2 linked regions of the Robertmurraya sp. FSL R5-0851 genome follow. The protein of the gene in region 2 interacts with the protein of the main gene of each other region in a pairwise test. Links are inferred from orthologs where the notes say so. Each region holds a gene or a part of one and is shown on either strand. Other genes may lie near its edges.

Region 1 (3,819 bases), 3.4 Mb from region 2 along the record:
CCTTCAACCTGGCCTACATAGCCATAAAGAATCCCCGCTTGCATGGCAGCAACCGTATTTTTCCCTACAACTCCATCTGGTCGAGCAATTTCTATCCTCGGCAGCTTGGCAGCCCTTGTATATAAAGCTTCTGTTGAAATATTAATACCAGGAGCAATCGCTCCTCCCATATATTGCTTATGTTCATCTATGTAACAATAGGTTGTTGCCGTACCAAAATCAACGATGATCAACGGACTTCCATATTCATGGATAGCAGCTACCGCATTAACGATCCTGTCTGCTCCAACTTCTCTTGGGTTTTCATACTTTATATTCAACCCGGTTTTGATTCCTGGCCCCACAACTAAAGGCTTTATATGGAAATATTTTTGGCACATACGTTCTAATGAGAACATAATGGGCGGTACTACGGAAGAGATAATAATTCCGTCAATATCGGAAAAAGAAAGATTTGCATGATTAAACAAATTCCTAATAATCATTCCAAATTCATCTTCTGTTTTCGAACGGTTTGTTTCTATTCTCCAATGATGTTTTAATTCTTCTTGGTCATATACACCCAACACTATATTGGTATTTCCCACGTCAAATACAAATATCAAACGGCTCACCACTTTATTAAAATTTCTTAACCTTTAGTTTCATTCTGCCAACATCATACCATAACTATCCAACCCAAGCATAGAAAAGAGGCACTCAGTAAAAGAGTACCTCTTAAGATTTATTATTCTTTTTTACTTCTTAAATCAGGCAGTGTACTTTCATCTGAAGATGACTCATCTAATGACGATTCTTCTTCCTTCTTACCACCGATATTCACTTTCACATCATCTACCACTGATGTTGTAGGATTTGTAGTTACCCCTTCATCACTAGATGGTCGATCAGGAAGTGTACCTTTTTCAACTAAGTGCTTAATTTGCTCAGCATCTAGTGTTTCTACTTCAAGAAGTGTATTGGCTATCAAATCAAGCTTATCTCGATTTTCAGTAAGAAGCTTTTTCGCTCTAGCGTAACACTCTTTAATAATGGTTTGAATTTCAACATCGATTTCGTAGGCAATCCTATCTGAATAGTTTTGTTCATTATGAAGATCTCTACCTAAGAACACTTGACCACCAGAAGATTGACCAAATTGTAATGGACCTAATTTATCACTCATTCCGAATTCTGTAACCATTCGACGGGCAATTCCCGTTGCACGTTGGAAGTCATTATGAGCGCCTGTACTTACTTCACCGAAGACGATTTCCTCAGCAACACGTCCTCCTAGTAAGCCAACAATTTTATCAAGAAGCTCAGGTTTTGTCATGAAGTAACGGTCTTCTTTTGGAAGCATTACCGCATAGCCACCTGCTTGCCCACGAGGGACAATCGTTACCTTATGCACCATTTCTGCTTCCTCTAATACCACACCAATAACCGTATGGCCCGCTTCATGGAAAGCAACAATATTACGTTCTTTTTTAGATATCACACGACTCTTTTTCGCAGGTCCCGCAATTACACGATCAGTTGCTTCATCGATATCTGTCATATCCACCTTTTTCTTATTCTGACGAGCAGCAACTAATGCCGCCTCATTCAATAAGTTTTCAAGATCTGCACCAGAAAAGCCTGGAGTTCTAGCGGCAATCGCTTTTAAGTTTACTGATTCATCAAGCGGTTTGTTTCGTGCATGCACTTTTAATACTGCTTCACGGCCATTGACATCCGGACGATCAACCGTAATTTGACGGTCGAAACGTCCTGGGCGAAGTAAAGCAGGGTCTAGAATATCAGGACGGTTTGTTGCAGCAACAATAATAATTCCTTCGTTCGCACCGAATCCATCCATTTCTACTAGCAATTGGTTAAGGGTTTGTTCACGCTCATCGTGACCTCCACCAAGACCTGCTCCACGCTGACGTCCAACTGCGTCGATTTCGTCTATAAAGATGATACAAGGAGCATTCTTCTTTGCATTTTCGAAAAGGTCACGTACACGTGATGCCCCAACCCCAACAAACATTTCCACAAAATCAGATCCACTGATTGAGAAGAACGGTACACCAGCTTCACCAGCTACCGCACGAGCTAATAAGGTTTTACCTGTACCAGGAGGTCCTACTAAAAGTACTCCTTTTGGTATACGCGCACCTAGTTCAGCAAATTTACGCGGATCTTTTAAAAATTCAACGACTTCAACGAGCTCTTGCTTTTCTTCATCAGCACCAGCTACATCTTTAAAACGAACCTTCTTTTTCTCATCATTGTAAAGCTTCGCCTTGCTCTTTCCAAAGTTCATGACACGACTTCCGCCGCCTTGTGCCTGATTCAAAAGGAAGAAGAACAAAATAAAGATAATGACAAATGGAATAATAGAAGTAAAGAAAGTTACCCAACCACTTGTTTCTTTCGCTGGAAGCACATCCACAGTAGGGTCTGCTTGCTCAATCTTTTGTAAAAGACTTTCACTGTTCCATACGTAAGTAATAAATGATTTTCCTTCTTCAGCACCTTCAAGTGTTCCACGAACTTCATAAACTCCTCTTTCAGGCTGTACCGAGATGGAATCCACCTGTTTTGCCTCAAGATGGTCTACGAATTTACTGTAAGATATATTTTCGGTGGGTTCATTATTACCATTAAAAAAGCTAACCACACCAATAATCACTAGAAAAATTAATAAATAAAAGATGGTATTACGAAAAATCCGATTCATCCCTTACCTCCTCCCACGGGTAAACAAGCTATAGTAAATAGTAACATAGAAAATTGTTCCAGTATATGAATATGCCTTTGTAGTATGCATACAATACTTATTCTTTTCTTACTCGTTATTTGTTGAGTAAACTTCTGGTTTTAACACCCCAATATAAGGTAAATTACGGTATTTCTCTGCATAATCGAGACCATAACCTACAACAAACTCATCAGGAACGATGAATCCAACATAATCTGCCGCTATATCGGCTTTACGACCAGTTGGTTTATCTAATAAAGTGACAATACTAATTGACTTTGCTTTTCGGTAACGGAAAAGCTCCACAAGATAGCTGAGTGTTAACCCACTATCGATGATGTCTTCGATAATTAATATATCTCTACCCTCTACCGAAGTATCTAAATCCTTTAAAATTTTCACTTCACCAGAAGAGACGGTCGAATTCCCGTAACTTGACACATCCATAAAATCCATTTCAAGGTATGTATCCATTCGTTTTAAAAGGTCTGCCATAAAAGGCATCGCACCCTTAAGTACCCCAATTGCTAATGGAAACTTATCACTATAATCATGCGATAACTTTGCCCCTAGCTCTTTGATTTTTCCCTGAATTTCCTCTTCAGAAAATAAAACTTTTTCAATGTCATTTTTCATCATGATTTGATTGTGCCCCCTAGAAGTTCAATGCTTGTTATATTGTAATAGTATGTATTTCTTTTCATCAGCTTGAACGAAAGAAGATATATCTGATTTCTTTATTCCGGGAATCCAAATGATATGATCATTTGAGTCTGTAACAATAGGCCACCTATTTCTCTCTACTATGGGCAGCTTTAGATCAATAAAGATATCTTTAATCTTTTTTGTTCCTTTCATCCCTTTTACTTTCATTCGGTCTCCCTCTCTCCTTGTCCTGACTTTCAGCGGAAGACTAATACAGGTCATAGGAAGTAGAAGTTGATTAATGTTAGTATATTCTATTTCTTTATCAACATATTCCCATGTAATGAAATCCCCTGTTGGCAATAATGTTTTTCCAACTGATATTTCAATCTCATAGGATTCATCCTTTGGTGGGGAATGTTGAAATTGTAATTGCAACTCTCCAT
Region 2 (7,184 bases):
CCTAAGGGAGAATGATAAAATTTCGAACAAGACTCTTGTTTGCCCTAATTATGCTTATTTTCATTGTTCTTATTGGATTAGGCCTATTGTTAGGACAATTGTTCAAAGGATACTATATTGATTCCTTTGATGGGAGGATGAAGCAGGAAACCAAATTAGTCTCTACGTATATTCAAGATACTGGCGGCATAGGTCATATTTCTAAAGATAGATTAAATGATTTTAGTGATACGCTAAGTTCTCGAATTACCATACTAGGAAATAAAGGGGATCTTATTTATGATAGTGGTGCCCTTGAAAATACGAGTAATAAGAGGCATGACAGTGTTCTCCAATCCATCTACGAAGATCAATTAGAAAAAGAAGATGAAATCATTGAAGTAGGTGGAGGATATAATCTTCACTACTATTGGGACGAAATAACTATTAATGGTGAGACAGAGGGCATCATTGTATTAAGCACGAAACTTACTGAAATAAAAAATGCATATGAACAGATCTGGTGGATATTAACGGTTTCGCTCGGGATCTCACTATTTGTCATTATTTTATTAGGTTATAAAATAACGACCATGTACACAAAGCCGATAGAATCTGCGACCAATGTAGCTATTGAGCTTGCAAAAGGAAATTATCGTGCAAGAACGTACGAGGATCATGCTGATGAAACAGGTATGCTAAGTAGTTCAATTAATGTTTTAGCTAGAAACCTACAGGAGCTCATGAAGTCAAAAGAAATTCAGCAAGATCGATTAGGGACCTTGATTGAAAATATGGGAAGCGGACTTATATTAATTGATAGTCGTGGCTACATAAATTTGGTCAATCGGACGTATAAAGAAATTTTTCAAGTAGAATCAAATGAGTATTTAGAAAAGCTCTATTATGAAGTGATTGACCAAAAAGACATTTGTGATCTGATAGAAGAAATTTTTATGACAGAGCACAAAATTAAAAAACAACTAATTGTACCTGTAGGGATTGAGAGAAGACATTTTGAAGTGTATGGTGTGCCGATTATTGGCTTAAATGATGTTTGGAAAGGTATTTTATTAGTTTTCCATGATATCACTGAAATTAAGAAGCTTGAACAAATGCGTAAAGATTTTGTGGCAAATGTATCACACGAGCTAAAGACACCTATTACTTCCATAAAAGGGTTTTCCGAGACCCTTTTAGATGGAGCTATGGAGGACAAGCAAACCTTAGAAGCTTTCCTGACGATTATCTTGAAAGAAAGCGATCGTTTACAAACATTAATACAAGACTTATTAGACCTTTCGAAGATGGAGAAGCAAGGCTTTCAATTGTCGATTCAAAAAATAGATATTGTTGCTGTGTTGCATGAAGTTCTTCCTATATTAACAGGAAAGGCACTTGAAAAGAAAATTGACCTTCAATTTGAAGCCGAGGATGAAGCGATCTTTGTTGAAGGCGATGTATATAGATTAAAACAAGTGTTTATTAATCTAATAACCAATGCCATTTCCTATACTCCAGAAGGTGGGACTGTAAAGGTTGAAGTTCGTGAGAGGACAAGCAAGATAAGAATAAAGGTAATAGATACGGGGATTGGAATTGAGAGAAAGGAAATTCCCCGAATCTTTGAACGTTTTTATCGAGTAGATCGTGCAAGAAGTAGAAACTCTGGTGGTACGGGTCTAGGGTTAGCCATCGTGAAGCATTTGATTGAAGCTCATAAGGGGAATATTCGAGTGGAAAGTAAGGTTGGAAGAGGGACCACTTTCATCATTGAACTTTTAAAAGAAATTCCTAAATAAATTCAGGTACCTTGGATACAAGTTTTACAGTATATTTACATTTATTATATTTTTCCTTAATAAATGTTCTGTAATATCATAAGGGAAAACCCCTTCATCCAAGGACCTAAAGAAAAGGTGAAAGCTAACCCCGCTTTCATCTTTTCTTTTTTATTGAAACCTTTTTCCCGCCCATTCGTATAACAATTAACTGTTCTTATTATGGGAAAGAGGTGAAGGTTGTTGCTTAGTTTAAAAAGAATTTATTCACTGGTAGGTCTAATACTTTTAATTATAGTACTCAGTTTTGTAGTTTTTACAACGTGGTATACGGTTGATGAATCAGAACAGGCGGTTATATTAACCTTTGGGAAGGTAGAAGAGGGAATAACAGAACCTGGGTTACATTTTAAAATGCCTTGGCCTATTCAAAATGTAGAGAAGCTTTCGAAGGAAACATTTAGTTTACAGTTTGGATATGAAGAAAAAGATGGAGAAATTGTTGAGTTCGATAATGAGACAAAAATGATTACTGGAGACGAAAATATCGTTCTTGCAGATCTTGTTGTTCAATGGAAAATTACGACGCCTTCAAAATACTTATATAATGCAGATAATCCAGAAGAGATTTTACGTGATGCCACTTCAGCGTCTCTTCGTAGCATCATAGGAAGCTCCAAAATTGATGATGCCTTGACCTCTGGGAAAGGTGAAATAGAAGCAAGTGTCAGAGAGCTACTGTCGACCCTAATGGATAAATATGATATAGGGATCACTATTATGGCGGTGAAGCTGCAAGATGTGGAGCTTCCAAATGAAGAGGTTCGGAAAGCATTTACGAATGTTACAGATGCCCGTGAAACGATGAACACAAAAATTAACGAGGCGAAAAAATATCAAAATCAAAAAATCAATGAAGCAGAAGGGGAAAAGAAAGCCCTTGTTTCAAGAGCTGAGGGGGACCAATCAGCAAGAATTGAGATTGCTAGAGGGGATGTAGCGGTTTTTAATAAACTCTACGATGAGTATAAGAACAATCCTGAAGTAACTAGACAAAGGCTTGTGTTAGAGACATTAGAGGAAGTATTACCAGGTACAGAAATTTATATCATGAATGATGATGGTGATACATTGAAGTATTTCCCGATTAGACCTCTAGAAAAAGAAGAAGCAAAGCCTCAGGCAGAGGGGAGTGGAAACAATGAGTGATGGAAATGTGATCGATATGAAAGAGCGTTCTGGAGATGGTTTTAAGTGGAGGAATTATACCAAATTTGGATTGATTGCTCTTTTAATCCTTCTATTGATTGGGATCACCCTTACGAATTTATTTATCGTTAAGGAAGGAGAATACCGAGTGATTCGCCAATTCGGTGAAGTGGTTCGAATTGAAAGTACTCCTGGTCTTAGCTATAAAATCCCATTTGTTCAAAGTGTTTCGACTCTACCAAAATATCAAATGACCTATGATGTGAATGAAGCTGAAATTAATACAAAAGATAAAAAGTGTATGTTAATTGACAATTATGCTGTTTGGAAAATTGAAGATCCTAAAAAGATGATTTCGAATGCGAGAACGCTTGAAAATGCTGAGGGAAGAATGGAAGAGTTTATTTACTCGGTTGTTCGATCAGAGCTTGGAAAGTTAAACTACGAAGAAATCATTAATGATGAGGCGTCAACTAGAGGTTCCTTAAATGATAAAATTACAGAGAAGGTTAATGAACTTCTCTCACAAGATAATTACGGAATTGTGGTAACGGATGTGCGTATGAAAAGAACAGATCTCCCGAAGGAAAATGAACAGTCGGTGTTCACTCGGATGATCTCAGAACGTGAATCAAAGGCACAGGAGTATTTATCAATTGGGGATGCACAGAAAAATATTATTATTGCGGATACGGATCGCCAGGTGAAAGAAACACTAGCGAAGGCGCAAGCAGATGCCGAAACGATTCGTGCGGAGGGAGAAGCTCAAGCTGCAAGGGTATATAATGAGGCGTTCTCCAAAGACCCGAGCTTTTACCAATTATTTAGAACATTAGAATCGTATAAAAAGACGATTAACGGAGAAACCGTTATTGTTCTGCCATCAGATTCACCTTATGCCCGTTTGCTTATGGGATATACGGAGTAAATATGAAGCCGGCGTTTTCCTTTCCTATCATGGTCATGGTAGAATAAAGAAGGAAAACACTGGCTTTTTTACATATGACATGAGACAAGCTTTAATTAGAAAGGGAGGCTTCCTTTGAATAAGAAACTCGTATTAATTGACGGAAATAGCATAGCCTACCGGGCATTTTTTGCTCTGCCATTGCTAAACAATGATAAAGGAATTCATACAAATGCTGTTTATGGATTTACGATGATGCTCTTGAGGATATTGGAGGATGAAAAGCCATCACATATAATGGTTGCGTTTGATGCTGGAAAAACAACCTTCCGTCATAAAACTTTTAGTGAATATAAGGGAGGACGTCAAAAAACGCCACCTGAATTATCCGAACAATTTCCTTTTATTCGAGAAGTATTGGACGCTTATCGAATTAAAAGGTACGAACTTGAAAACTATGAAGCAGATGATATTATTGGTACGTTATCGAAGAAGGCAGAGGAAGATGGCTATGAAGTGAAGGTCATTTCAGGAGATAAAGATTTAACTCAGTTGAGTTCTGAAAAAACCACTGTTGCCATTACGAAAAAAGGGATCACAGAAATTGAGGAATATACTCCGGAGCATATCAAAGAGAAATATGGTTTAACACCAAAGCAAATCATTGATATGAAAGGGTTAATGGGGGATACGTCAGACAATATTCCTGGGGTTCCTGGAGTTGGAGAGAAAACAGCCATCAAACTGCTAGCGGAGTTTGAGACGCTTGAAAAGCTACTTGAGTCGATTGATCAAGTGAGTGGAAAGAAACTAAAAGAGAAACTAGAGGAATTTAAAGACCAAGCAGTTATGAGTAAAGAGCTTGCAACCATTACGAGAGAAGCTCCAGTGACCGTACAACTCGATGAATTCGAATACGACGAATTTGACCGTGATAAGGTTGTTCAGTTATTTAAAGAACTAGGTTTTAACTCATTGCTTGATAAATTAGGAGACAACGAAGGAGCTTCAGTGGAAGAACCCTTGGAGAGTGTGGAATACACGACGGTTAAAGAAGTAACGGAAGAACTTTTTGCAACGGAGAATGCCTTATACATTGAAGTGTTAGATGATAATTATCATTATGCTGATCTTGTAGGTATATCACTAGTGAATGAAAAGGGGAACTTTTTCATTCCTACCAATGTAGCCATAGAATCATCCGTTTTTAAAGCTTGGGCTGAAAATGAAGCTTCTAAAAAAATTGTGTATGACGCGAAAAGGACAGAGGTATCACTAAGACATCACCATATCCATCTAAAAGGTATTGAGTTTGACTTACTGTTAGCTGCTTATATTATGAATCCAGCAGAGTCTGTTGATGATATTTCAACGACTGCAAAACGCTATGGTTTTACGAGTATTAGTTCGGATGAGGCTTTTTACGGAAAAGGGGCTAAGAGAAAGATTCCTGAACCGGAACAGCTTGGAGAGCATCTCGTTCGAAAAGGACTCGTGTTACAGGAACTTCGCGACAAACTCGAACAAGAGTTAAAAGCAAATGAACAATTTGAACTTTATTATGATTTGGAGCTTCCTTTATCTTTGATTTTAGCCGATATGGAATCGTGTGGAATTAAGGTTGATATGGATCGACTTCATGCGATGGGAGAAGCAATTACTGAGCAATTAAGTACCATTGAAGCCCGTATCTATGATCTTGCGGGCGAAAGCTTTAATATTAATTCACCAAAGCAGTTAGGCGTCATTCTCTTTGAGAAATTACAGCTTCCGGTAGCGAAAAAGACAAAAACAGGCTATTCAACCTCTGCGGATGTACTGGAGAAGCTTGAAGATGAGCATGAAATTATTCGAGAAATATTAAATTACCGACAGCTTGGTAAGCTTCAGTCTACTTATATTGAAGGTTTACTTAAAGTAATTAATCCTACAACAAAAAAAGTGCATACAAGGTTTAATCAAGCTTTAACTCAGACAGGAAGATTAAGCTCTACAGATCCGAATTTGCAAAATATCCCTATTCGATTGGAAGAAGGTCGTAAAATTCGTCAAGCCTTTATCCCATCAGAGGAAGGTTGGGTTATTTTTGCAGCAGATTACTCACAAATTGAATTACGTGTGTTGGCACATATTGCAAATGATGAAAAGCTAATAGAGGCCTTTCAAGAGGGTCTGGACATTCATACAAAAACAGCGATGGATGTGTTCCATGTATCTAAGGAAGAAGTCACTTCCAACATGAGACGACATGCAAAAGCGGTAAACTTTGGAATTGTTTACGGTATCAGTGATTATGGGTTGTCACAAAGCTTAAACATTACAAGAAAAGAAGCAGGTAGCTTTATTGAAAGATATCTGGAGAGTTTTCCAGGTGTTAAAGAATATATGGAAGAAATCGTAAAAGATGCAAAACAAAAGGGATTCGTGTCCACGCTTTTGCACCGCCGAAGATATATCCCAGAAATAACAAGCAGGAACTTCAATCTTCGTAGCTTTGCGGAACGTACGGCGATGAATACACCGATTCAAGGAAGTGCAGCGGATATTATTAAAAAAGCGATGATCGATATGGCGGACAGGCTCAAAAAGGAAAATCTAAAATCACGATTGTTGCTATCTGTACACGATGAATTAATATTCGAAGCACCAGAAGAAGAAATCGAGCGATTGAAGGAAATCGTCCCTGAAGTAATGGAACATACAGTGGAGTTAAAGGTACCGCTAAAGGTTGATTACTCCTACGGTCCGACTTGGTATGACGCGAAATAAAGGCAGTAGGGAGGAAGAATATTGCCAGAACTTCCAGAGGTCGAAACGGTTCGACGAACACTTGAAATGCTTATTTTAGATAAAAAAATAAAAAAAGTAACGGTTCTTTGGCCCAAAATCATAAAACATCCTGAAATAGATCAGTTTTGTGACGCTTTAGTTGGAGAGAGATTTGTTCAGTTAGGAAGAAGAGGAAAATTTTTAATTTTATATACAGAAAAATATGCGTTAATTTCTCATTTGCGTATGGAAGGTAGATATGCGCATTTTGAGGCTTTGGAACCAGTCGCTCTCCACACGCATGTGATTTTTACTTTTACCGACGGGACAGAGCTCCGTTACAAAGATGTACGTAAATTTGGGACGATGCACTTGTTTGAAAAAGGAAAAGAGTTTAACCAGCCACCTTTATCGACTCTCGGACCTGAACCATTTGATCCGAATTTTACGTCATCCTATTTGCAGAAAAGGTTATCGAAAACACAAAGATCAATTAAAACTGCCTTGCTTGACCAAACAGTGGTCGTTGGATTAGGCAA

The links.
Region 1: the proteins of hflC (region 2) and ftsH interact in binary tests that used the Escherichia coli proteins (3 or more experiments, as listed by UniProt). The link is inferred for Robertmurraya sp. FSL R5-0851 from one-to-one orthologs.

The regions. Positions count from the first base shown.
Region 1 is NZ_JBBOOE010000001.1:75,474-79,292, reverse strand. The notes cover bases 218-3,144. They hold ftsH (ATP-dependent zinc metalloprotease FtsH), read right to left. Parts: upstream 2,708-3,144; coding sequence 728-2,707; downstream 218-727. Other genes in these bases: hpt (hypoxanthine phosphoribosyltransferase), read right to left, coding at 2,816-3,144; MKX65_RS00400 (type III pantothenate kinase), read right to left, coding at 218-605. Also shown: more of MKX65_RS00400, read right to left, coding at 1-217; more of hpt, read right to left, coding at 3,145-3,364; tRNA lysidine(34) synthetase TilS, read right to left, coding at 3,392-3,819. UniProt on the Escherichia coli protein: Acts as a processive, ATP-dependent zinc metallopeptidase for both cytoplasmic and membrane proteins. Plays a role in the quality control of integral membrane proteins.
Region 2 is NZ_JBBOOE010000001.1:3,467,427-3,474,610, reverse strand. Bases 1,947-4,929 are described here. They hold hflC (protease modulator HflC), read left to right. Parts: upstream 1,947-2,961; coding sequence 2,962-3,897; downstream 3,898-4,929. Other genes in these bases: polA (DNA polymerase I), read left to right, coding at 4,012-4,929; hflK (FtsH protease activity modulator HflK), read left to right, coding at 2,004-2,969. Outside these bases: MKX65_RS17905 (response regulator transcription factor), read left to right, coding at 1-15; two-component system histidine kinase PnpS, read left to right, coding at 12-1,781; more of polA, read left to right, coding at 4,930-6,645; mutM (DNA-formamidopyrimidine glycosylase), read left to right, coding at 6,667-7,184.